Regions from separate parts of the Pseudarthrobacter sp. 05T312 genome, predicted to be linked through region 1. Evidence: riboswitches for the same ligand, from Rfam matches in the RefSeq annotation. Region 1 holds a riboswitch; each other region holds the start of a gene.
What was found. Region 1 has a riboswitch for thiamine pyrophosphate ahead of thiD (bifunctional hydroxymethylpyrimidine kinase/phosphomethylpyrimidine kinase). Riboswitches for the same ligand answer to the same signal wherever they lie in the genome.

Region 1 (5,097 bases):
CTGTTAAAAGAACAGTGGAGCGGACCCTCAGGCCCGCTCCACCGCTTCAGAACTGGTTGTTACTCTGCAGCTGCAGCAGCAACGATGTTGACCACGCGACGACCGCGGCGGGTGCCGAATTCAACGGCGCCCGGGGTCAGTGCGAACAGGGTGTCGTCACCGCCACGGCCAACGCCGGCGCCGGGGTGGAAGTGGGTGCCGCGCTGGCGGACGATGATCTCGCCTGCGGAAACGACCTGGCCGCCGAAGCGCTTGACGCCGAGGTACTGAGCGTTGGAATCGCGACCGTTGCGAGTGGAGCTCGCGCCCTTTTTATGTGCCATCTGAAATGCCTGCCTCTAAATTCTGGGGAATCTGTTGAAATACCTGAACAGTAACCGGTGGTTACTTAATGCCGGTGATCTTGACCTTGGTCAGTTCCTGGCGGTGACCCTGGCGCTTCTTGTAGCCGGTCTTGTTCTTGAACTTCTGGATGACAATCTTAGGACCACGCAGGTCCTGGAGGATTTCAGCCGTAACAGTTACCTTGGCCAGGTCAGCGGCGGCGGAGGTGACCTTGTCACCATCAACCAGGAGCAGTGCGGGCAGCTCGATGGTGCTGCCGGCTCCACCGGCGACGCGGTTCAGGGTAACGAAGTCTCCAACGGAAACCTTCTCTTGGCGGCCGCCTGCGCGGACAATCGCGTACACCACTTGGGAACTCACTTCTCTCGACGTTTATTACAAAATTTGCGTGCGGAACCGACTCAAAAAAGTCAGGGTTCCCGCTGTGCCTCAACGCCGTGGGGTCATAACCCAAGTGTTGGCGTAAGCACCGAAGATCTAGAATACGCTAAATCCATCTACGGCCGCAAATGAGGCTGGTTCCGGCGGCCCGGGTGTGGTAGTAACCACACTCCGGCAGGCAGCACCGCAACCATGAACTCCATCATAGCGGCGGTGCTGCCCGCAGGAGTCAGGAATGGAGCCTCGGCGCGTCGAAGAATTCCACTTCCAGGCGGCAGGACTGCTTGAACGCGGTCACCATGGCCTCCCGCTCGGCGTCCGAGGCCTTCCGGCCAGCTGCGTCCACGATGGCGATGGCGCGGCGCGTTGCTTCGGCAAATCCTTCGTCGGCATACGTCCGCAGCCAGGCCGCGTAGGCGTGCCCCTCCGGCTCCAAGGAGGCAACAAACTGGCCGTGCAGCTTTTCGCCCACCTCGGCGTAGAGCCAGAAGCAGGGAAGGACGGCGGCGGCCAGGACGGCGTAGCTGCCCGACGCCGACGCTGCGGTGAGGTGGTCCACGTAGGCCTTGGTGACGGGGCCGAGGCCGTTCTGGGCGGGCCGGGTGCTGAGCCAGGAACGGTGCAGTTCCGACTCCACCTCCAGGCACTGCTGCGAGGACCCGGCCCAGAACAGCTGTTCCGCTTCCGAGGGAGCCAGGGCGCTGGCGCGGGCCAACACCCGGGAGTATCCGTTCAGGTACAGGGCATCCTGGGCCAGGTAGTAGGCGAAGTCCTTCTCGGGAAGGTCCCCGGCGGCCAGGCCGTGAATGAAGTCCAGGGCGTAGATGTCCGCGAGGTCCTGTTGGGCTTCTGCCCAGAGCCGTGCAGCGAAGCCGCCTTCCGCGGGGGCAGGCCGCACATGGTGGAAGTGGTGCACCGGCCCGTTTCCCTGGCCCACCTCGAGCTGCTCCGAGTTTTCAAGGGCGCCTGCCAGCCATGGCTTGACCGTCCGGAGGGATGCCTCCCAGTCGCCCAAGCGAGCCTGGACGGTGGCCATCGCGGAAGACAGGGAACAGCCGGTGCCGTGGCTGTTGCGGGTGTTGATGCGGTTTCCCGGCACCTCCACCACTTCCTGTGCGAGGAGGCCAGCCGTATTGACCAGCGCATCCGGGCAGTCCGCACCCGCCAGGTGACCGCCCTTGACCAGGATGGTGGCGCCGGTGGCGTCCGCCAGGTGCCGCCCCTGCTCCAGCGCGGCCGCCCAGCTGTCGGCAGGGTCCGCACCCACCAGCATGGCAAGCTCCGGCAGGTTGGGAGTGATGAGGTTGGCCAGGGGCAGCAGGTCCCGGAGCGCGGCCTCGGCGGACTCCTCCAGCAGCCTGTCGCCGCTGGTGGCCACCATGACCGGGTCCAGGACCACGACGGCGGGACGGACCTTCTCCAGCCAGTGCCGGACGGTGCGGATCACGGCCTCGTCCCCCAGCATGCCGATCTTGACGGCGTCGATCGAGATGTCATCGCTGACCGCGTCCAGCTGCTGGGCGAGGAAAGCCACGGGAGGAACGTGGACGGACTGCACGCCGCGGGTGTTCTGTGCCGTCAGGGCGGTAATGGCAGCCATGCCGTATCCGCCGTGGGCGGCAATGCTTTTCAGGTCGGCCTGGATGCCTGCGCCCCCGGACGGGTCGGAGCCGGCGATGGACAGGACCCGCGGGACGTCCCGGCCGGTGGGCAGCCCGGTGCGGACGGAGGAGGCAGCTGGCAGGGGCATGGAAAGGGTCGAAGACAAGAGACATCCCTTCGCCGGTACTAGCCGGACAGGTTCAACGGGTCTGGATCTCAGCCGGCCTGCTGCGCGGCACCCCGTGTCGGTTCCTACCCTAGCCCGTGCGCCGCAGCCGGGGAAAAGGGTGACAACGGCCGCCGCAGAATAGACCGCCCCGGAACAGCAGGAATCCCCGCCCCGCACGGTCCACCCGGAAATCCCGGTGGACCGATGCGCAGGACGGGGATTCCTGGCTGGACGCTCCTGTGGCTAGAGTTCCGAGGCAGGCACCCCGACGCCGAGGATGATGGGTTCCTCGGCCGCCTTGCGCGGTTCCGGCTGGTCCTTCGCCGGTTCGGGGGCCTTGGCTGCGTGCGAGTGCCCACCGGCATCAGCCTGGACGTTTTCATGGTGCTGGACAGCGGTCTCGTTGGCGGAACCCTGGGCACGGCTGGCGGCCCGGTGGCGCCGGGGCCGGCGTTGCCGGGACTGCTCCAGCGTGTGGTCCGAATAGTCCTTTTCAGGCGACGCCTCAGGAGCGGCACCGGCGCGGCCTTCTGCCGTCCCGCCGTCGGCCTGCCCTTCCGGCGCGACCTCTCCTGCTGCCTGCACGGCCTCTGCCTGCCTGGCAGGGGCGTTCTCCACGGGGGAAGCCGGCTGGCCCAGGTGGGCGAATGCTTCCGCAAGCCGGTCCAGCGTCAGGGCAGGCTTCGGATGCTGTTCCCCGGCGTGCTCCACGAACGGAAGAGGGACTTCCTCGCCGCCGAACGTGAGGACGGCTGCGGGACGTGCCGGGGCATCGGCGTCGTGCGTCTCCTCAACGGGTACCGGCGCAGGCTCCACGGACGGCACCTGCCGGGCTGCCGCCACCTCGTCGTCGTGCAGGTGGGCTGCATGGGCGGCAGCGGCGATGTTTGCGAGGGCAAGCCTGGTGGCCTCCGCCTTGGCGTGCCGCTCGGCGTCGGACGGGTCCGGCTGGACGGTGTGGACATGCACGGCAGGTGCCGGGGCAGCCTCGGGCTGCTGGCCGCCGCGTCCGCGCCGCCGCTTGCGTTCGGTCCGGACACCGGGCTGGCCGTTGTCGTTCCGCTGCGCTTCCGGGCGCGTTTCCGCCCGGGCTTCGGGCCGGTTGTCGGTGCGCTGGACGTGGTGCTCGGCCGCCACGATGTTGGCCCGGCGGTGCTCCACGGGATCGTCATGGGTCACGACGCCCCGGCCGGCGCAGGCCTCGCACTGCTCGCCGAACACTTCGAGCAGGCCGGTGCCCATGCGCTTGCGGGTCATCTGGACCAGGCCGAGTGAGGTCACTTCGGCAACCTGGTGCTTGGTCCGGTCCCGGCCCAGGCACTCCACCAGGCGGCGCAGGACCAGGTCGCGGTTGGATTCGAGCACCATGTCGATGAAGTCGATCACGATGATGCCGCCGATGTCGCGAAGCCGGAGCTGGCGCACCACTTCCTCGGCCGCTTCGAGGTTGTTCTTGGTGACGGTTTCCTCAAGGTTGCCGCCGCTGCCGGTGAACTTGCCCGTGTTGACGTCCACAACGGTCATGGCCTCGGTGCGGTCGATCACCAAGGAGCCGCCGGAGGGCAGGAAGACCTTCCGTTCGAGGGCCTTGTGGATCTGCTCGTCGATGCGCCAGGCCGAGAAGATGTCCTGGTCCTTGGTCCACTTCTCGAGCCGCCCCACGAGGTCCGGCGCCACGTAGGTGACGTAGGCCTCGATGGTGTCCCAGGCTTCCTCACCGGAAACGATGAGCTTGGAGAAGTCTTCGTTGAAGACGTCGCGGACCACCTTGATTGTGAGGTCGGGTTCGCCGTAAAGGAGCTCGGGGGCCAGGATCTTGGTGGACGTGGACTGGCTTTCGATGCCTTCCCACTGTGCGCGCAGCCGGTTGATGTCGTGCGTGAGCTCTTCCTCGGAAGCGCCCTCGGCAGCGGTGCGGACAATGACGCCGGCGTGTTCGGGCAGCCGGTCCTTGAGGATCCGCTTGAGCCGGTTGCGTTCGACGTCGGGCAGCTTGCGGGAGATGCCCGTCATGGAACCGCCGGGGACGTACACCAGGTAGCGGCCGGGCAGGGAGATCTGGCTGGTGAGGCGGGCACCCTTGTGGCCCACGGGGTCCTTGGTGACCTGCACCAGCACGGTGTCGCCGGACTTCAGTGCGTTTTCGATGCGGCGCTGCTTGCCCTCGAGGTTGACTGCTTCCCAGTTGACCTCGCCCGCGTACAGGACGGCGTTGCGGCCGCGTCCAATGTCCACGAACGCCGCTTCCATGGACGGCAGCACGTTCTGGACCTTGCCGAGGTACACGTTGCCGATCAGCGAATCCTGCTGGGTCTTGGACACGAAGTGCTCGGCCAGGACGCCGTCTTCGAGGACGCCGATCTGGATTCTGTCATCGCGCTGGCGCACGATCATCTGGCGGTCCACGGACTCGCGGCGCGCCAGGAACTCGGCCTCGGTGATGACAGTCCGGCGCCGGCCCGTGTCGCGGGATTCGCGGCGGCGCTGCTTCTTGGCCTCCAGGCGGGTGGAGCCCTTGACGCTGGTCACGCGGTTGCTCACGGGCGCTTCAGTGACAGCACGCGGCGCGCGGACCCGGGTGACCGTGTTGGGCGGATCAT
Region 2 (5,097 bases), on a different contig from region 1:
ACCTCAACACCCTGCTTGAGCGCCTCGACCTGCGGCTCGTACGCCCGGCCACCGTAAATGGTGGTGATCCTGGCGTTGCGTTTGCGGGACGCCGTCTGCAGGTCACTGGCCACTTGCACGGCCAGTTCGCGGGTGGGGACGATCACCAGGGCCTGCGGTGCCCCCGGCACAGCCAGCTTGGCGTAACCCGGGTCATCCTGTCCGATCACGCGCTGCAGCGCCGGAATGCCGAAGCCCAGGGTCTTGCCGGTACCGGTCTTGGCCTGGCCAATGATGTCATGGCCGCCCAGTGCCACCGGCAGGGTCATGGCCTGGATGGGGAAGGGGTGGGTAATGCCGGCGTCGGCCAGGGACTCGACGATGTCGGCGCGGACGTTGTAGTCGGCGAAGGACTTCTCCGCGATCTCGTGCGGCTTTTCGTCCGAGATGATGGTTTCTTCCGGCTCGATGGTTTCCGTGCCGGACACATCGCTGAGGAGCTGGTGGGTATGCAATTCACTCACAGGGGAGTTTCCTTATTCATTTGGGCAATGGCGCTGCCTGCTCAACGGGCCGGCCAAGGCTGGCCGCTCCGGAGCACGCTCAGGCGCGCAAGCGATTCCAGTGGAAGCCGATCGCGGGCTATCTAATGTTGGCACTGGTGACCAACGGGTACTTCTCAAGATCGCGTAGGGGCGGGCTTGTTGGTTTCAAATCAAGGAAATCAACGACCGGGCATCCAGTTCTACCCCTCCAGTCTAGCCGTAAGGGCTCAAAAACACGGTTTCGGCCCGCCTTGGGAGCCGCCTGCCGCTCAGGAAACGAGCTCGAAGTGGATCTGCCGGGTGGTGATATCGGAGGAAACCAGCCGTACCCGGACCTTGGTGCCGGACTCCAGCTCGCCGGCGCACCGTGCGGTCACGGCCGGTTCGGCAACCTGGATAATTCCCGAACTGCCGTTTCCATTGCCGTTCTTGCCATTCCCGTTGCCGTTCCCGTTCTGCGGCTTCGACCCGGAAATGACGATCGCATCGAACTCCTGCCCGATGTGGTTCAGCAGCAGTGCCGCTTCCACGGTATCCAGGGCCAGGCGCTCCATCCTTGACGCCAGCTGGTCCGATCCCGCCATGATGCCCGGAAGCAGGGGCAGGGCTTCGCGCGCCCAGCCGGGAACATCGCCGCCGTTGCTCAGGGCCTCGCAGATGACCAGCACGAACCGGTCCACCAGGCGGCGCAGCGGCGCTGTGGTGTGGGCATAGGCGGCGCCGATGGCGGACTGGATGCCGTCCTCGGGGACGGTGCCATCGAAGGCGGTGTAGGACGCGCCGCGGAACAGCATCCCGGCCGAATGCATGATGGCCAACTGGCGCGGGTCGGTGGGATCGAGCGACCGCAGGTATTCGCCGTAGCTGACCTGCCCGTCCCAAGGCCTGCCGAGCACCTCGGTCTGCAGCCGGAAGTGCCGCAGCGACCGTTCGTCAGGGGCGGGCATGGTGCGCAGGATGCCCACTTTGCCCTCCAGCATGAGCTGCGCGGCGGCCATTCCGGTCATCAACGAAATCTGGGCGTTCCAGTCCTCGACAGGAAGCTGCGGAACGGCGTCGATCCGGTAGCCGCCGTCCGGCAGCTGGACGATTTCCTGCTCGGGCATGTTCAGGCTGGCGCCTTCACGCGCCCGTTCCAGTGCCACCCGCTTCAGTCCCACCTCGCGGAGCAGCCGAAGGACGGGAGGGGCGGTCCCGGCGTCGAGGTCGGCCTGGGCGCCCTTGTAGCTGAGCTTGTCGCGGCTGCGGATCCGCGCCCGCCGGACACCCACGCTCAGCACCGTCGCGTCGCCGTCGAGCGTGAAGTCCCAGACGAAAGCCGAACACTCCTGGCCCGGGAGCAGGCTCCCGGCCCCCTCGCTGATCACCTCCGGATGCAGCGGGATCCGCCCGTCCGGGGCGTAGAACGTCTGGCCGCGGCGCCGGGTTTCGGCGTCCAGCGGGCCACCCGGTGCAACGAATGCAGGGACGTCGGCGATGGCGTACAGGACGCGGTAGCCGTTGCCGTCGGGTTCGATGAAGACTGCCTGGTCCAGGTCCGTGGAGGATGCCGGATCGATGGTGACGAATTCGACGGCGGTCAGGTCGTAGGAAGGCAGCTTCAACGCCGCGACGGCGGCCCGGGCGTCTTCCACAGCGTCGGCAGGGTACGGGCCCGGCAGCTCAAGCTCGGTCCGCAGCAGGCCCAACGCCTCTTCCAGGGCGTTCCTGTGGTCATGGACGTTGGGGGCCAACCGATGATGTGACACAAAATTCAGCGTAGCCCCAAGTCCCGGGATTATGCAGGCTCAGCCGTCCAGCGCGCCGAGGAGCGAGGCTGCGGCTGCTGCGGGGTCGGGGGCCTCTGTGATGGCGCGCACCACCACGATGCGGCGGGCACCGGCCTCCACCACCTCGCGGACGTTTCCGTGGTCGATGCCGCCGATGGCAAACCACGGGACGGGATCCCCGGCCTGCCCGGAGGCGCCGGCGGCGTACTGCACCAGTTCAGGCCCGACGGCGGCCCTGCCGGGTTTGGTGGGTGTGGCCCACACCGGCCCCACGCAGAAATAGTCCAGACCGGACGGGCCGCCGGTTGCCGCGAGGGCCGCGTCGACCTGGCCCGTGGTGTGGCTGGAGAGGCCGATGGCGGCGTTGCCGTTGACCAGGGTGCGCGCCGCAGCCAGCGGAAGGTCCTTTTGGCCGATGTGGAACACCGGTGCCCCGGACAGCACGGCGATATCGGCGCGGTCATTGACGGCCCAGAGTTTCCCGTGCCGCACCGCCGTCTCCTTCAAGGCCGCCAGGAGGTCCAGTTCCTCGGCGGCCTCGATGGTCTTGTCGCGCAGCTGGATGATGTCCACGCCCCCGGCAAACGCGGCGTCCACGAACTCCGCAAAGTCGCCGCGCGCAGCGCGCGCATCGGTGCACAGGTACAGGCGGGCTGCCTTCAGGGCATCGTTGTGGCCCGCGTTGGCAACTTCGGCCGTGCCGGCCGGGATTGCTGGAGCGTGGGGGCCCGGGGGCAGGGAGGAAGCGGACACATTCATGCCTGCAAGCCTAGTTCCTCTAAACTGGGCTGGTACTGCGGGAGCCCGCGGCAGCTGTCACAAAGCGCCGGGCTGAGAGGGCGTCAGAGCCGACCGCTTGACCTGATCCGGTTAATGCCGGCGTAGGGAAGGAACCATATGAGCACCCCCGTTGACCATCGCGCCGGGCCGCCCGGTGCTCCCCGTTCCACGGTCCACGCAGACGTCGCCGTCATCGGCGGCGGGGTGGTGGGCCATGGCATCGCCTGGGAGGCGCAGTGCTCCGGCCGCTCCGTGGCCCTGATCGATGACGCACCCGGAAGCGGCGCAAGCTGGGCCGCCGCAGGGATGCTGGCCCCCGTCAGCGAACTGCACTACCAGGAGGAGGACCTCCTGGAACTGATGCTTGACGCGTCCTCCCGCTGGCCCGGTTTCGCCGCAGGCATCGCAGGAGCCACCGGCGCGGATTCCGGATACCTGACGACGCCGACACTCGCCGTGGGTGCCGACGCCGCGGACCGCCGCGCCCTGATGGACCTCCGCGCCGTACAGCAGGCCAACGGACTTGCCGTGGAACCCCTGACGGTGAGGGAAGCCCGCCAACGCGAGCCGCTCCTCAGCCCCGCCATCGCCTGCGCCCTGGACACTCCCGCGGACCACCAGGTAGATCCGCGCCGCCTGGTGGCTGCCCTGCGGCGGGCCCTCGCCGGCGCCGTCCGCGGGAAGCCTGGCCTGGCCGCGGCAGGGGCGGTGGATGGGTATGCCGTGCCGGACCGGGCTGGCGGACTGCTGTGGGAGGGCGGAAGCGTCGTCGGCACCTCCCTTGCCGGTGGCGGCACCGTCCTGGCAACGGAGACCATTGTGGCCAACGGCCTGCAGGCAGGGGACCTTGGCGGCCTGCCCGGCGGCCTCGACCTGCCCCTGCGCCCGGTACACGGCGACATCCTCCGCCTCGCCGTTCCGCCTCACCTCCAGCCCCTGGTGACGTCCACCGTGCGCGGGCTGGTGCACGGCGTCCCCGTCTACATCGTTCCCCGGCAGGACGGAACCGTGGTCATCGGAGCCACCCAGCGCGAGGACGCCCTGTCCGATGCCGTGAGCGCCGGAGGCGTCTACCAGCTGCTGCGCGATGCCCAGGCGCTGGTTCCCGCCGTCGCCGAACTGGAACTGCTCGAGTGCACCGCCCGGGCCCGGCCCGGAACCCCCGACAATGCACCGCTGCTGGGCCGTGTGCCGGCGGCCGACGGATCCGCCGGCAATCAGGCCGGGCACGTCCCGGGACTCATCATCGCCACCGGGTTCTTCCGGCACGGGGTGCTGCTCACTCCCGCGGCCGCGGCCATCTGCGCCGGGTTGCTGGAGGGGCATGCCGACCCGCGCTGGGCGCCTTTCAGCCCGGAGCGCTTCTCGCGTCCGGCCGCCGCCGGCACAAACCACCACATCAAGGAGACAGCGTGAACATCACCCTGAACGGAAACACCCACACGGTGGCGGACGGCACCTCCATCACCACGCTCGTCAGCCAGGTCACCGGACGCCCGCTGGCACCCAACGGCCAGGCGACGGACGGCGGGAAGCTGGGGGTCGCCGTCGCCCATAATGCCCAGGTGGTGCCGCGGAGCCAATGGTTCGCCACGGCGCTCGCCGAGGGCGACGACATTGAACTTGTCACGGCAGTACAGGGAGGCTGACACCATGACCGAAACCAGCACCATCAACCCGGCCGGGAATCCCGGCGCCGCCGACGCCCTGGTGATTGACGGCGTCGCCCTCGGATCCCGGCTGATCATGGGCACCGGCGGGGCACCCAGCCTGGACGGCCTGGGCGCTGCACTCCTGGCCTCCGGCACCGCCCTGACCACCGTGGCCATGCGCCGGTACTCCACCGCGGAAACCGGCTCGCTGTTCCAGCTGTTGGTGGACCACGGGATCCGCGTGCTGCCCAACACTGCAGGCTGCTTCACGGCCAGGGATGCCGTCCTCACGGCGGAGCTTGCCCGGGAGGCGCTGGAGACCGACTGGGTGAAGCTGGAAGTCATTGCCGATGAGCAGACCCTGCTGCCCGA
Region 3 (5,097 bases), on a different contig from region 1:
GCCGCAAACGCATTTCGCTGCGCCAGGAACTGCCGCTCCTGGTCTGGCTGGTGGTTGTGTGGGGCGCCCTCTGGCAGGATTTCAGCCCCGGCAACCTCCTCTTCGGGGCCCTGCTGGCCGTTGGCGTGGCCCGGCTCTTCTACCTCCCGCCGGTGGAACTCAGTGGCCGGTTCAATATCCTCTACGCCGTGCCTTTTGCGCTGGCCTTCGTGGGCAAGGTGGTGGTGGCCAGCGCCCAGGTCCTGTACCTGGCAGCGGTCCGCGGCCCCAAGGTGACCAATGCCGTGGTCGCGGTCAAGCTGCGCAGCCACCAGGACCTGATCGTCACTGCCACGGGACACGTGATTTCCCTGATCCCGGGCTCCCTGGTGGTTGAGGTGGACCGTTCCACGTCCACCCTGTACCTGCACGCACTCAACATCACCTCCGAGAAGGACGTGGAGGGCCTCCGGAACGAGGTCCGTTCCATTGAAGCGGGCCTGATCCGCATCATGGGCACCGCGGATGAACTCGAAGAGGTCCGTATGGAGGCCAGCGCATGATGCACGTTGTCCTGGCTGTCACAGCCGTCATTTTTTCGCTGGCGGCCGCCGGTGCCATTATCCGTATCGCCCGTGGCCCGTCGCTGCTGGACCGGGTGCTGGCTGCGGATGTGCTGCTCGCCATCCTGGCCGGGGCGCTGTGCATCGATATGGCAGTGAACCGGCACCTGAACAACCTGATGCTGGTGGTGGCCATCTCCATCATCGGGTTCATTGGGTCCGTGACCGTGGCCAGGTTCGTGGCCGACAGGAGGGTCAAACCCAATGAATCCTGACTTCTCCGGCCCCGACGCCTGGATCGACCTCGTCTCCGCCGTGTTCATGGTGGTGGGCGCCCTCATGTCCCTGGGTGCCTCGATAGGCCTGCTGCGGTTCCCGGACCTCCTGAGCCGCATGCACGCCGCCACGAAGCCCCAGGTCCTGGGCCTCTTCCTGCTGCTGGCGGCCATCGGGCTGCAGATGCGGACGTGGTGGGTGTGGCCGGTCCTGGTGGTGGCGTGGATCTTCCAGTTGCTCACGGTGCCTGTGTCCGCCCACATGGTGGGCCGTGCCGGCTACCGCACCAAGCACCTGCACCGGGAACTGCTCACCGCCGATGAACTCGAAGCCGTGGTGCAAAAAGCCGCCGCCGAGACTGCCCGGAAGGACAGCCCCGACGACGGCCGGTAACGCCAAGGGCAGGACGCTAGACGATGTCCTGGGTCTTCGCGAAGCGGGTGATGGCGCGCTGGGTTCCGCGGTTGGCCAGGACCTGGATGATGGCACTGACCGACGCCGAGATCAGCGCAAAGGTCAGCGCGGAACGCAGGCTGGTGGGTACGTCCTCGTGCTTGCCGGTGGGCGGCTTCTGTCCGGTGGTCTTTTCCCAGATGGCATTGACCAGCTTGGTGCCGGCGAGGCCTGCGCCGAGGCTCACGGCTGTCCCGAGCAGTTTGATGAGAAGGTTCATTCCAGGTACTCCTTGCGGGCGGAAAACGGACTGCCCCCAGCCTAGCCGGTCATATCCGGGGGATTGGCGCCCGCAGCCCGCAATCCAGCCCTGCCAGGTGTAAACTTGACCACGCCCAACAGGGCACAACAACAAGCGTTACCCACACGAAAAGCAACACTAAAAACGACAGGGGAGCGCCGCCGTCGGGCAACCTGGCATTAGCCGGGCACCGCAGGTGGGCGCTGAGAGTGCGGACAGCCGCAGACCCTCGAACCTGATCCGGTTAGTACCGGCGCAAGGGAGTCGAGTTCTCAAAGTGTCGCGGTTCCACGGCCACAGGCCGCCGGCCGGGTCCACTTTCCCCTCCTGTTTCCCAGGAGGATCACATGAGTACTGCAGCAATCAAGAAGACCACCAGCAAGTCCTGGCGCGTCGTGGACATCGTCGTCGCCGCGCTGGTGGCCATCGCGGGCGGCGTCATTTTCTGGGCCTGGGACCAGGGTGCCGCCGCCCTGTCCGCCCCCATGAACGCCGCCTACCCGCCCCTGACCGGCCTGCTCGCCGGCGGCTGGATGATTCCCGGCGTGCTGGGGATGCTCATCATCCGCAAGCCCGGGGCCGCCCTGTTCTGCGAGACCGTCGCAGCCACCGGCGAGCTGCTGATGGGTTCCCAGTACGGCGCCTCGGTCCTTTTCTCCGGTTTCATCCAGGGGCTGGGCGCGGAAATCATCTTCGCAATCTTCGTGTACCGGAAGTTTAACCTGCCCGTATCGCTGCTGGCCGGCGCCGCGGCCGGATTCTTCTGCGGCCTGAATGATTCGTTCGCACCGTGGGGCTGGAACATCGCCTACTCGGGCGCCGACAAGCTGGCCTACATCGTCCTCACCACCATTTCCGGGGCCATCCTGGCGGGCGCCCTGGCCTGGCTGGCCACCCGAGGCCTGGCACGCACCGGCGTGCTGAGCTCCTTCGCGTCCCGCAAGGCCGCAACGGAGCCCGTCTTCTCCTGATGGCACCCTCCCAGGACTCCGGCGCGGTCCGCCCCGCCGCCGTCACCGCCCGTGGCTGGGGCTGGCGGCATGCCGGCCGGCCCAAACCCGCCGTCCACGGCCTTGACCTGGACATCGCCCCGGGGGAGCGGGTGCTCCTGCTCGGGCCCTCCGGCGCCGGGAAGTCCACGCTGCTGCATGCGCTGGCCGGCGTCCTGGGAGACATCAACGACGACGGCGAGGCAGGCGACGCCGACGAGTCCGGTTCGCTCCTGGTGGACGGAGCCGCGCCCCGTGCCCGGCGCGGCCGCGCCGGGCTGATGCAGCAGGACCCCGAAACGCAGGTGGTCCTTTCCCGGGTGGGGGACGACGTCGCCTTCGGCGCCGAAAACCTCGCCGTGCCCCGCGACGCGATCTGGCCGCGCGTGCACGCGGCGCTTGCCGACGTCGGACTCTCCCACCTCCCGCTGGACCACCCGACGTCGGCCCTGTCCGGCGGCCAAAAGCAGCGCCTGGCGCTCGCCGGCATCCTGGCGATGCGCCCCGGCCTGATCCTGCTGGACGAGCCCACCGCCAACCTGGACCCGGACGGCGTGCTGGAGGTCCGCAACGCAGTGGCCCGCTCCCTGGACAAAACCGGCGCCACGCTGGTGGTGGTGGAGCACCGGGTATCCGTGTGGAAGGACATGGTGGATCGGATCATTGTCCTGCAGCCCGGCTCCGCCAGCGATCCTGCGGTGCTCCTGGACGGGCCCCCGGACCGCGTGCTCGGTGAGGCGCGGACCATGCTGGCCGCGGCCGGCGTGTGGGTGCCCGGGTATGTGCCCGCGACCCGTCCCCGCGCCGCCGTCCCGGCCGCGGGAACGGGGAACCTGTTGCTGGCGGCAGAGCAGCTGGCCGTATCCCGCGAACGCGCCCGCCGGCAGGGCTTTCGGAAAATTCCGCCGGTGCCGGTCCAGGAGGACGTGGCTGCACAGGTCCGCGCCGGGCAGGCCCTGGCCATCACCGGTCCCAACGGCGCCGGCAAGTCCACCTTCGCGTTGACCCTGGCCGGGCTGCTGGAGCCGGTGGCCGGAAAGGTGTCCGCCACCCTGGACCTCAGCCGCGGCGCCGGCATCGACCCCTACAAGTGGAAGGCCGAGCAGCTGATCTCGCGGGTGGGCACGGTGTTCCAGGAGCCGGAACACCAGTTCGTCACCGGGAAGGTGCTGGACGAACTGCAGTTCGGCCCGCGGCACCTGGGCCACGGCGGGGACAAGGTGGACGAACTGCTAGAGCGGCTGCGGCTCACCCAGTTGGTGGACGCCAACCCGTATACGCTCTCCGGCGGGGAAAAGCGGCGCCTCTCGGTGGCCACCGTCCTTGCCGCCAGCCCCCAGGTACTGATCCTCGACGAGCCCACGTTCGGGCAGGACGCCAATACCTGGGCCGAGCTCGCATCATTCCTGTCAGAGCTTTTGGATGCCGGCACGGCGGTGGTTTCCGTGACCCATGACGCCGAGTTCACCGGGGCCCTGGGCGGGACGGAACTGCGGATGGCTGCCGCGGAAGCGGTGGCACCATGAGGCAGCAACTCACCCTGAGCGGCAACCGCGCCCTCCTGGCCCGCGCCAATCCACTCAGCAAGTTCGCGGCGGTCCTGCTCATCACCGCGGTCCTGGCACTGTCCATCGACTGGGTGTCCGCCTCAGTGGCCCTGGTCTTCGAACTGATGCTCTTTCCCCTGGCCGGGCTGACCCTGTCCCTGCTGTGGCAGCGCGGATGGCCGCTGATCCTCGCGGCGGCCATCGGAGGCTGGAGTACCGCCATCCTGGCACCGGACAGCGGAAGGATCCTGCTCGACGTCGGCATCTGGAGCATGAGCGAAGGTTCGCTGCAGCTGGGCATCGGCTTCCTCCTGCGCGGCTTCGCGATCGCCCTGCCGGCAGTGCTCCTGATGAGCTGCACCGATCCCACGGATCTCGCGGATGCACTGGCGCAGAAGGCTCCCCTGCCACACCGGTTCGTCCTGGGCACCCTCGCCGCGATGCGCCTGGTGGGGCTCATGGCAGAGGAGTGGCAGACCATCGGGATGGCGCGCCGTGCCCGGGGCGTGGGCGCCCGCGGCAGCCTCGGCCAGCGGGTGAAGGCGACGCTGGGCCAGAGCTTCGGTCTGCTGGTGCAGGCCATCCGCCGTGCGTCCAGGCTCGCAGTGACCATGGAAGCGCGGGGATTCGGCGGCGGCCGGCGGACGTGGGCCAGGGAATCGACCTTCAGCCCGCTGGACTCCTGGGTGGTTGCCGGCGGTGTGCTGGTGGCCGGGCTTGCCCTGGCAGCAGCTGTCTCGGCAGGCACATGGAACATGGTGTGGCTGGGCAGCTAACGTCCGCCAAAAAAGCTACGCATACTTCCCTATCGCACCGAATGGGTAGGGCAGGGGTGACACCCCCCACTGCTCCCGAGCAAGGGGATCGATAGCTCATTTATGATATATTCGCGGTATGACTCAGGAAACCGCTGAACACGTTGCCGCCATGCTGAGGGACGCCCGGAGCGAGAAGGGGTGGACCCAGGGCCAGCTGGCCGCCGAACTCGGCACCAGCCAAAGCGCCGTGGCCCGGATGGAACAGGGCAAGCAGAACCTGAGCCTGAAAAT
Region 4 (5,097 bases), on a different contig from region 1:
GATGGAGCAGGCCCGCCAGATCCGCCGCGCCATCGTCCCCAACGAAGTGCTGTTCGTGATCGACTCGATGATCGGCCAGGACGCCGTCAACACGGCGCTCGCGTTCGATGAAGGCGTGAACTTCACCGGCATCGTGCTGTCCAAGCTCGACGGCGATGCCCGCGGTGGTGCCGCACTGTCCGTTGCGTCGGTCACCGGCAAGCCGGTCATGTTCGCCTCCACCGGCGAAGGCCTGGACGACTTCGAGCTCTTCCACCCGGATCGGATGGCCTCGCGCATCCTGGACATGGGCGACATCCTCACGCTCATCGAACAGGCCGAAAAGGCCTGGGACAAGGACGAAGCTGCCCGGATGGCGAAGAAATTCGCCGACCAGGAGGACTTCACCCTCGAAGACTTCCTGGCCCAGATGCAGCAGATCCGCAACATGGGCTCCATGAAGAAGATGCTCATGATGATGCCGGGCGCGCAGAACATCCGGCAGCAGCTGGAACAGTTCGACGAGCGGGAAATCGACCGCGTAGAAGCGATCGTCCGGTCCATGACCCCGCACGAGCGCCTGGCGCCCAAGATCATCAACGGCTCGCGCCGGGCACGTATTGCCCGTGGCTCCGGTGTCCACGTGTCCGAGGTCAACGGCCTGCTGGAGCGCTTCGCCCAGGCCCAGAAGATGATGAAGAAGATGGCCCAGGGCGGCATGCCGGGGATGCCCGGAATGCCCGGCATGCCCGGAGCCGGGGGCGGCGCGCGGAAGAACGCAAAGAACGCACCGAAGAAGAAGGCAAAATCCGGCAACCCCGCCAAGGCGGCACAGGAGCGCAAGGAGGCGGAAGCCCGCCGTGCCAACGCCGCCAAGGCGCTTCCCACCGGTGCTGCGTTCGGCCAGCAGGGCGGCGACTTCGACCCGTCCTCGCTGAACCTTCCCAAGGGCTTCGACAAGTTCCTGGGCAAATAGGAGTTCCCCGGCATCAGGAAGCGCCAGGTGCCGTCTTGACCGCTCAAGACGACACCTGGCGCTTTTTCGTTGGGATGTCGGCAGCGTGGAATAGGGTTGGGACATGTTCAAGCAGAGGGTAGTTTTCGTGCACGGCGCCGGAAGTTTCGGTGCCGCCGCGTGGCCCCGCCAGCACGGCATGGCACTGTCCTATGACGCCCTGTTCCTCCGCCGGCACGGCTACGATGCCGTCGCGGAGCCGGTGGAATCTTCGTTCGCGGAAGACACCGCAATCATCCTGCGGTCCCTGGGGGACGACGGCCGCGGCGCTGCCGGCGGACACGTGGTGGCACACGCCCAGGGTGCCATCGCAGCCATGATGGCCGCCGTTGAACGCCCCGACCTGGTCTTTTCCCTGACCCTGGTGGAGCCCGCCTGCCTGTCCCTGACCGCGGAACTGCCGGCCACGGCCGCCCACATCAGCCTGATGCAGCCACTGTTCGACGTCCGCCACCAACTCAGCGATGACGACTTCCAGCGCGAGTTCGTGCGCAGGATCTACGCCACCGACCTCCAGCAGCCTGCCACCGCCGAGGAGAAACGGTCCGCGCGGCGGCTGCGGCTCCAGGAGCCTTCGTGGGAAGCGCCGCTGCACATTGTTCCGGGCGTCCCCACCCTGGTGCTCACCGGAGGGTGGGAGCCGCTTTATGAGGAAATTGCCGGGTACCTCCGGGAAACCGGTGCCCTGCACCGCGTTGCCGCGGGAGGGCACCGGCCCCAGGACTCCCTGGACGGGGACCGGGCCATCCGCCAGTTCATCAGTGGGGTCAGCAGGAGCCAGCCCGCCCGGGCGTCCTAGCCTTCGGCGGGGACCCGCAGCTCCGGCAGGTACACCTTGCCGCCGGCTGCCAGGAACTCCTCGCTCTTCTCCCGCATGCCGGAGGCCATGTCCGCCAGCGCAGCCTGCGCCTCCGCGGACCCGTATTCGTCCCGGATGTCCTGGCTGATCCGCATGGAGCAGAACTTCGGACCACACATGGAACAAAAGTGCGCCGTCTTGGCCGGTTCGGCCGGCAGCGTCTCATCGTGGAACGACTCCGCGGTCACGGGGTCCAAGGACAGCGCGAACTGGTCACGCCAGCGGAACTCGAACCTTGCCTTGGACAGGGCATCATCGCGCTCATGCGCCCCGGGGTGGCCCTTGGCCAGGTCTGCGGCGTGCGCTGCGATCTTGTAGGTGATCACCCCCGTTTTCACGTCGTCCTTGTTGGGCAGGCCCAGGTGTTCCTTCGGCGTGACGTAGCAAAGCATGGCAGTGCCGTACCGGGCGATTTCGGTGGCGCCAATGGCCGAGGTGATGTGGTCATACCCCGGCGCCACATCCGTCACCAGGGGCCCCAGGGTATAGAAGGGCGCACCCTTGCACAGTTCCTGCTGCCGCTCCACGTTCTCGCGGACCAGGTGGAAGGGAACGTGGCCTGGCCCTTCCACCATCACCTGCACGTCGTATTCCCAGGCCCGCTGCGTCAGTTCGGCGAGGGTGTCCAGTTCGGCGAACTGGGCGGCGTCGTTGGCGTCCGCCGTGGAGCCGGGGCGGAGGCCGTCGCCCAGCGAGAAGGCGACGTCGTATTTGGCGAAGATTTCGCAGAGCTCATCGAAGTGCGTGTACAGGAAGTTCTCCTGGTGGTGGGCCAGGCACCAGCCGGCCATGATCGAGCCGCCGCGCGAGACGATGCCGGTCACCCGGTTGGCCGTCAGCGGGACATACCGCAGCAGCACGCCGGCGTGGATGGTCATGTAGTCCACGCCCTGCTCGCACTGTTCGATCACGGTGTCGCGGAAGATCTCCCAAGTGAGGGCGTTGGCCTCGCCGTTGACCTTTTCCAGCGCCTGGTAGATCGGCACCGTCCCGATCGGCACGGGGGAGTTGCGGAGGATCCACTCCCGCGTGGTGTGGATGTCGTCGCCGGTGGAGAGGTCCATGACGGTGTCGGCGCCCCACTGGGTGGCCCACTGCAGCTTGTCCACTTCCTCGGCGATTGAACTCGTCACGGCGGAGTTGCCGATGTTCGCGTTGATCTTCACCAGGAAGGCCTTGCCGATGATCATGGGTTCGGATTCCGGATGGTTGATGTTGTTGGGAATGATGGCGCGGCCGGCAGCCACTTCGCTGCGCACCAACTCCACATCGCAGTTTTCGCGCAGGGCCACGAACCGCATTTCCTGCGTGACGATTCCCTGCCGGGCATAGTGCATCTGCGTCACCGTCCGGCCGTCGACGGCGCGGCGGGGCACCGGCTGCGCACCTTTCCACTCCGCGGAGGCGGCGCCGCGGCGCACGGCCGAGCGGCCGTCGTCGAGCAGGTTGCGCTCCCGGCCGCCGTAGGGCTCGGTGTCAGCCCGTGCCGCGATCCACTCGGAGCGGAAGGGCTGCAGGCCGCGGACGGGGTCGCTGCCGGGTCCGGCGGTCCGGTAGGTCCGGAAGGGTGCGTTCGGCTGGCCGTTGGGGGACGGCTCAAGGGCAATTTCGGTCACCGGTACCCGGATCCCGGACGCCTCATCCGCAACGTAGGCGAGTGAATGCGACTTCAGCGACTGGGTTACCGGCGGCACTGAAGCGTCGCCGGGCTCCCCGTCGGACGGTTGGAGGGCAGGGTTCAACTGGGTGTTTTGCGTACTCAAGGGAATACTCACTTCCTTCGCCGGCATTACCCGGACAGGTTCAACGGTCGCAGGCTGCGTCAGCCCGATCTCAGCCCCTGCAAGGGCACCCGTGTGGTCAGGAACGAAGCTACCACAGGCACCTGGAGCGCCCTTGTCATAATTCCGGTGCTAGCCTGACCGGGCATCGAAAGGAGCCCCATGGCAGACATCATCCACTTCCGAGGCCCCGTCCTCACTGCACCGGACAGGGTGCGGCACGGGCTCTGGTCCGTGGACGGCAGGCTTACGTTCAGCAGGCCGGCGGCTGCTCCGGACCGGATTTTGGACGGCTGGGTGCTCCCGGGCTTCGTGGACGCGCACTGCCACATTGGGCTGGGTGCCGCTGGTCCGGTCGAACCCGCGGCCGCCAGGGACCAGGCGCGCGCGGACCTCAACGCCGGAACCTTGCTGGTCCGGGACGCGGGTTCGCCGGCAGATACCCGCTGGATGCAGGGCGGCAGGGACTTCCCGGTGTTGATCCGGGCCGGGCGCCATATCGCCCGGACGCGCCGCTACCTGCGGGGGTTCGCCGAGGAAGTGGAGCCCGGGGGCCTCGTGGAGGCCGTCCGCAAGCAGGCGCGCGACGGCGACGGCTGGGTCAAGCTCGTGGGGGACTGGATTGACCGCGGCGCAGGCGACTTGTCGCCGTCGTTTCCTGCCGACGTCGTACGCGATGCCGTCCGGGCCGCACACGACGAAGGGGCCCGGGTGACAGCGCACTGCTTCGCCGAAGACACCCTGGACCAGGTGCTGGACGCAGGCATTGACTGCGTCGAGCACGCTACCGGGCTGCTGCCCCGCCACGTGCCCCGGTTCGTGGAGCAAGGTGTACCGATCGTGCCCACGCTCATCAATATCGCCACCTTCCCCGACATTGCTGCGCAGGCGGAGCCCAAGTTCCCGCGGTATGCCGCCCACATGCGCGCCCTCTGGGAACGCAGGATGGAGCGGGTGGCGGAAGCCCATGCCGCGGGGGTCCGCATTTTTGCCGGTACCGACGCCGGCAGCGTGATCCGGCACGGCAGGATCACGGACGAAATCCTGGCCCTGCACGGCGCCGGCCTGCCCATGGACGCGGCCCTCGACTCCGCCTGCTGGGCAGCACGAACGTGGCTGGGAGCGGACGGAGTGGAGGAAGGGGCCCGCGCCGACGTCGTCGTGTGCCGGGAAGACCCGCGGGCGGCGCGGGAGACCATTACGGCCCTGGAGCACGTGGTGCTGGGCGGGCGGATCATTCGCTGACAAACGGCTCACCGGGACTTGGAATAAATTGAAGCTTCAAGTAATTTTAAAGTGTGACAGGCCGCCAACGGGACGGCCGCCAATGCAAGGAGCCTTCAATGACCGCATCAGCCAGCAGCCAGGATCTTCTTCCTGCCGACCTCGCCATGGGCACCGTGATGCTCAAGGTGGGCGACATGAAGGTCATGACCGACTACTACCAGCGCGCACTGGGCCTT

Region 2: another riboswitch for thiamine pyrophosphate. It lies ahead of AC1DIP_RS03345 (FAD-dependent oxidoreductase); the one in region 1 lies ahead of thiD (bifunctional hydroxymethylpyrimidine kinase/phosphomethylpyrimidine kinase).
Region 3: another riboswitch for thiamine pyrophosphate. It lies ahead of AC1DIP_RS05640 (ECF transporter S component); the one in region 1 lies ahead of thiD (bifunctional hydroxymethylpyrimidine kinase/phosphomethylpyrimidine kinase).
Region 4: another riboswitch for thiamine pyrophosphate. It lies ahead of thiC (phosphomethylpyrimidine synthase ThiC); the one in region 1 lies ahead of thiD (bifunctional hydroxymethylpyrimidine kinase/phosphomethylpyrimidine kinase).

The regions. Positions count from the first base shown of each region.
Region 1 covers NZ_JBFTLY010000004.1:220,669-225,765, forward strand. Annotated here, with positions in the region: gene rpmA (50S ribosomal protein L27) at 60-323, opposite strand; gene rplU (50S ribosomal protein L21) at 385-693, opposite strand; gene thiD (bifunctional hydroxymethylpyrimidine kinase/phosphomethylpyrimidine kinase) at 956-2,476, opposite strand; TPP riboswitch at 2,484-2,581, opposite strand; gene AC1DIP_RS08755 (Rne/Rng family ribonuclease) at 2,741-5,097, opposite strand, start outside.
Region 2 covers NZ_JBFTLY010000001.1:655,362-660,458, forward strand. Annotated here, with positions in the region: gene AC1DIP_RS03330 (DEAD/DEAH box helicase) at 1-503, opposite strand, end outside; gene AC1DIP_RS03335 (RNB domain-containing ribonuclease) at 794-2,272, opposite strand; gene thiE (thiamine phosphate synthase) at 2,312-3,052, opposite strand; TPP riboswitch at 3,080-3,198, shown strand; gene AC1DIP_RS03345 (FAD-dependent oxidoreductase) at 3,191-4,489, shown strand; gene thiS (sulfur carrier protein ThiS) at 4,486-4,722, shown strand; gene AC1DIP_RS03355 (thiazole synthase) at 4,727-5,097, shown strand, end outside.
Region 3 covers NZ_JBFTLY010000002.1:326,274-331,370, reverse strand. Annotated here, with positions in the region: gene AC1DIP_RS05660 (Na+/H+ antiporter subunit E) at 1-542, shown strand, start outside; gene AC1DIP_RS05655 (MrpF/PhaF family protein) at 539-817, shown strand; gene mnhG (monovalent cation/H(+) antiporter subunit G) at 807-1,211, shown strand; gene AC1DIP_RS05645 (DUF4235 domain-containing protein) at 1,228-1,491, opposite strand; TPP riboswitch at 1,652-1,792, shown strand; gene AC1DIP_RS05640 (ECF transporter S component) at 1,860-2,483, shown strand; gene AC1DIP_RS05635 (ABC transporter ATP-binding protein) at 2,483-4,027, shown strand; gene AC1DIP_RS05630 (energy-coupling factor transporter transmembrane component T family protein) at 4,024-4,824, shown strand; gene AC1DIP_RS05625 (UDP-N-acetylglucosamine 1-carboxyvinyltransferase) at 4,943-5,097, shown strand, end outside.
Region 4 covers NZ_JBFTLY010000003.1:207,630-212,726, reverse strand. Annotated here, with positions in the region: gene ffh (signal recognition particle protein) at 1-955, shown strand, start outside; gene AC1DIP_RS07000 (alpha/beta fold hydrolase) at 1,059-1,793, shown strand; gene thiC (phosphomethylpyrimidine synthase ThiC) at 1,790-3,616, opposite strand; TPP riboswitch at 3,612-3,719, opposite strand; gene AC1DIP_RS06990 (amidohydrolase family protein) at 3,797-4,879, shown strand; gene AC1DIP_RS06985 (VOC family protein) at 4,978-5,097, shown strand, end outside.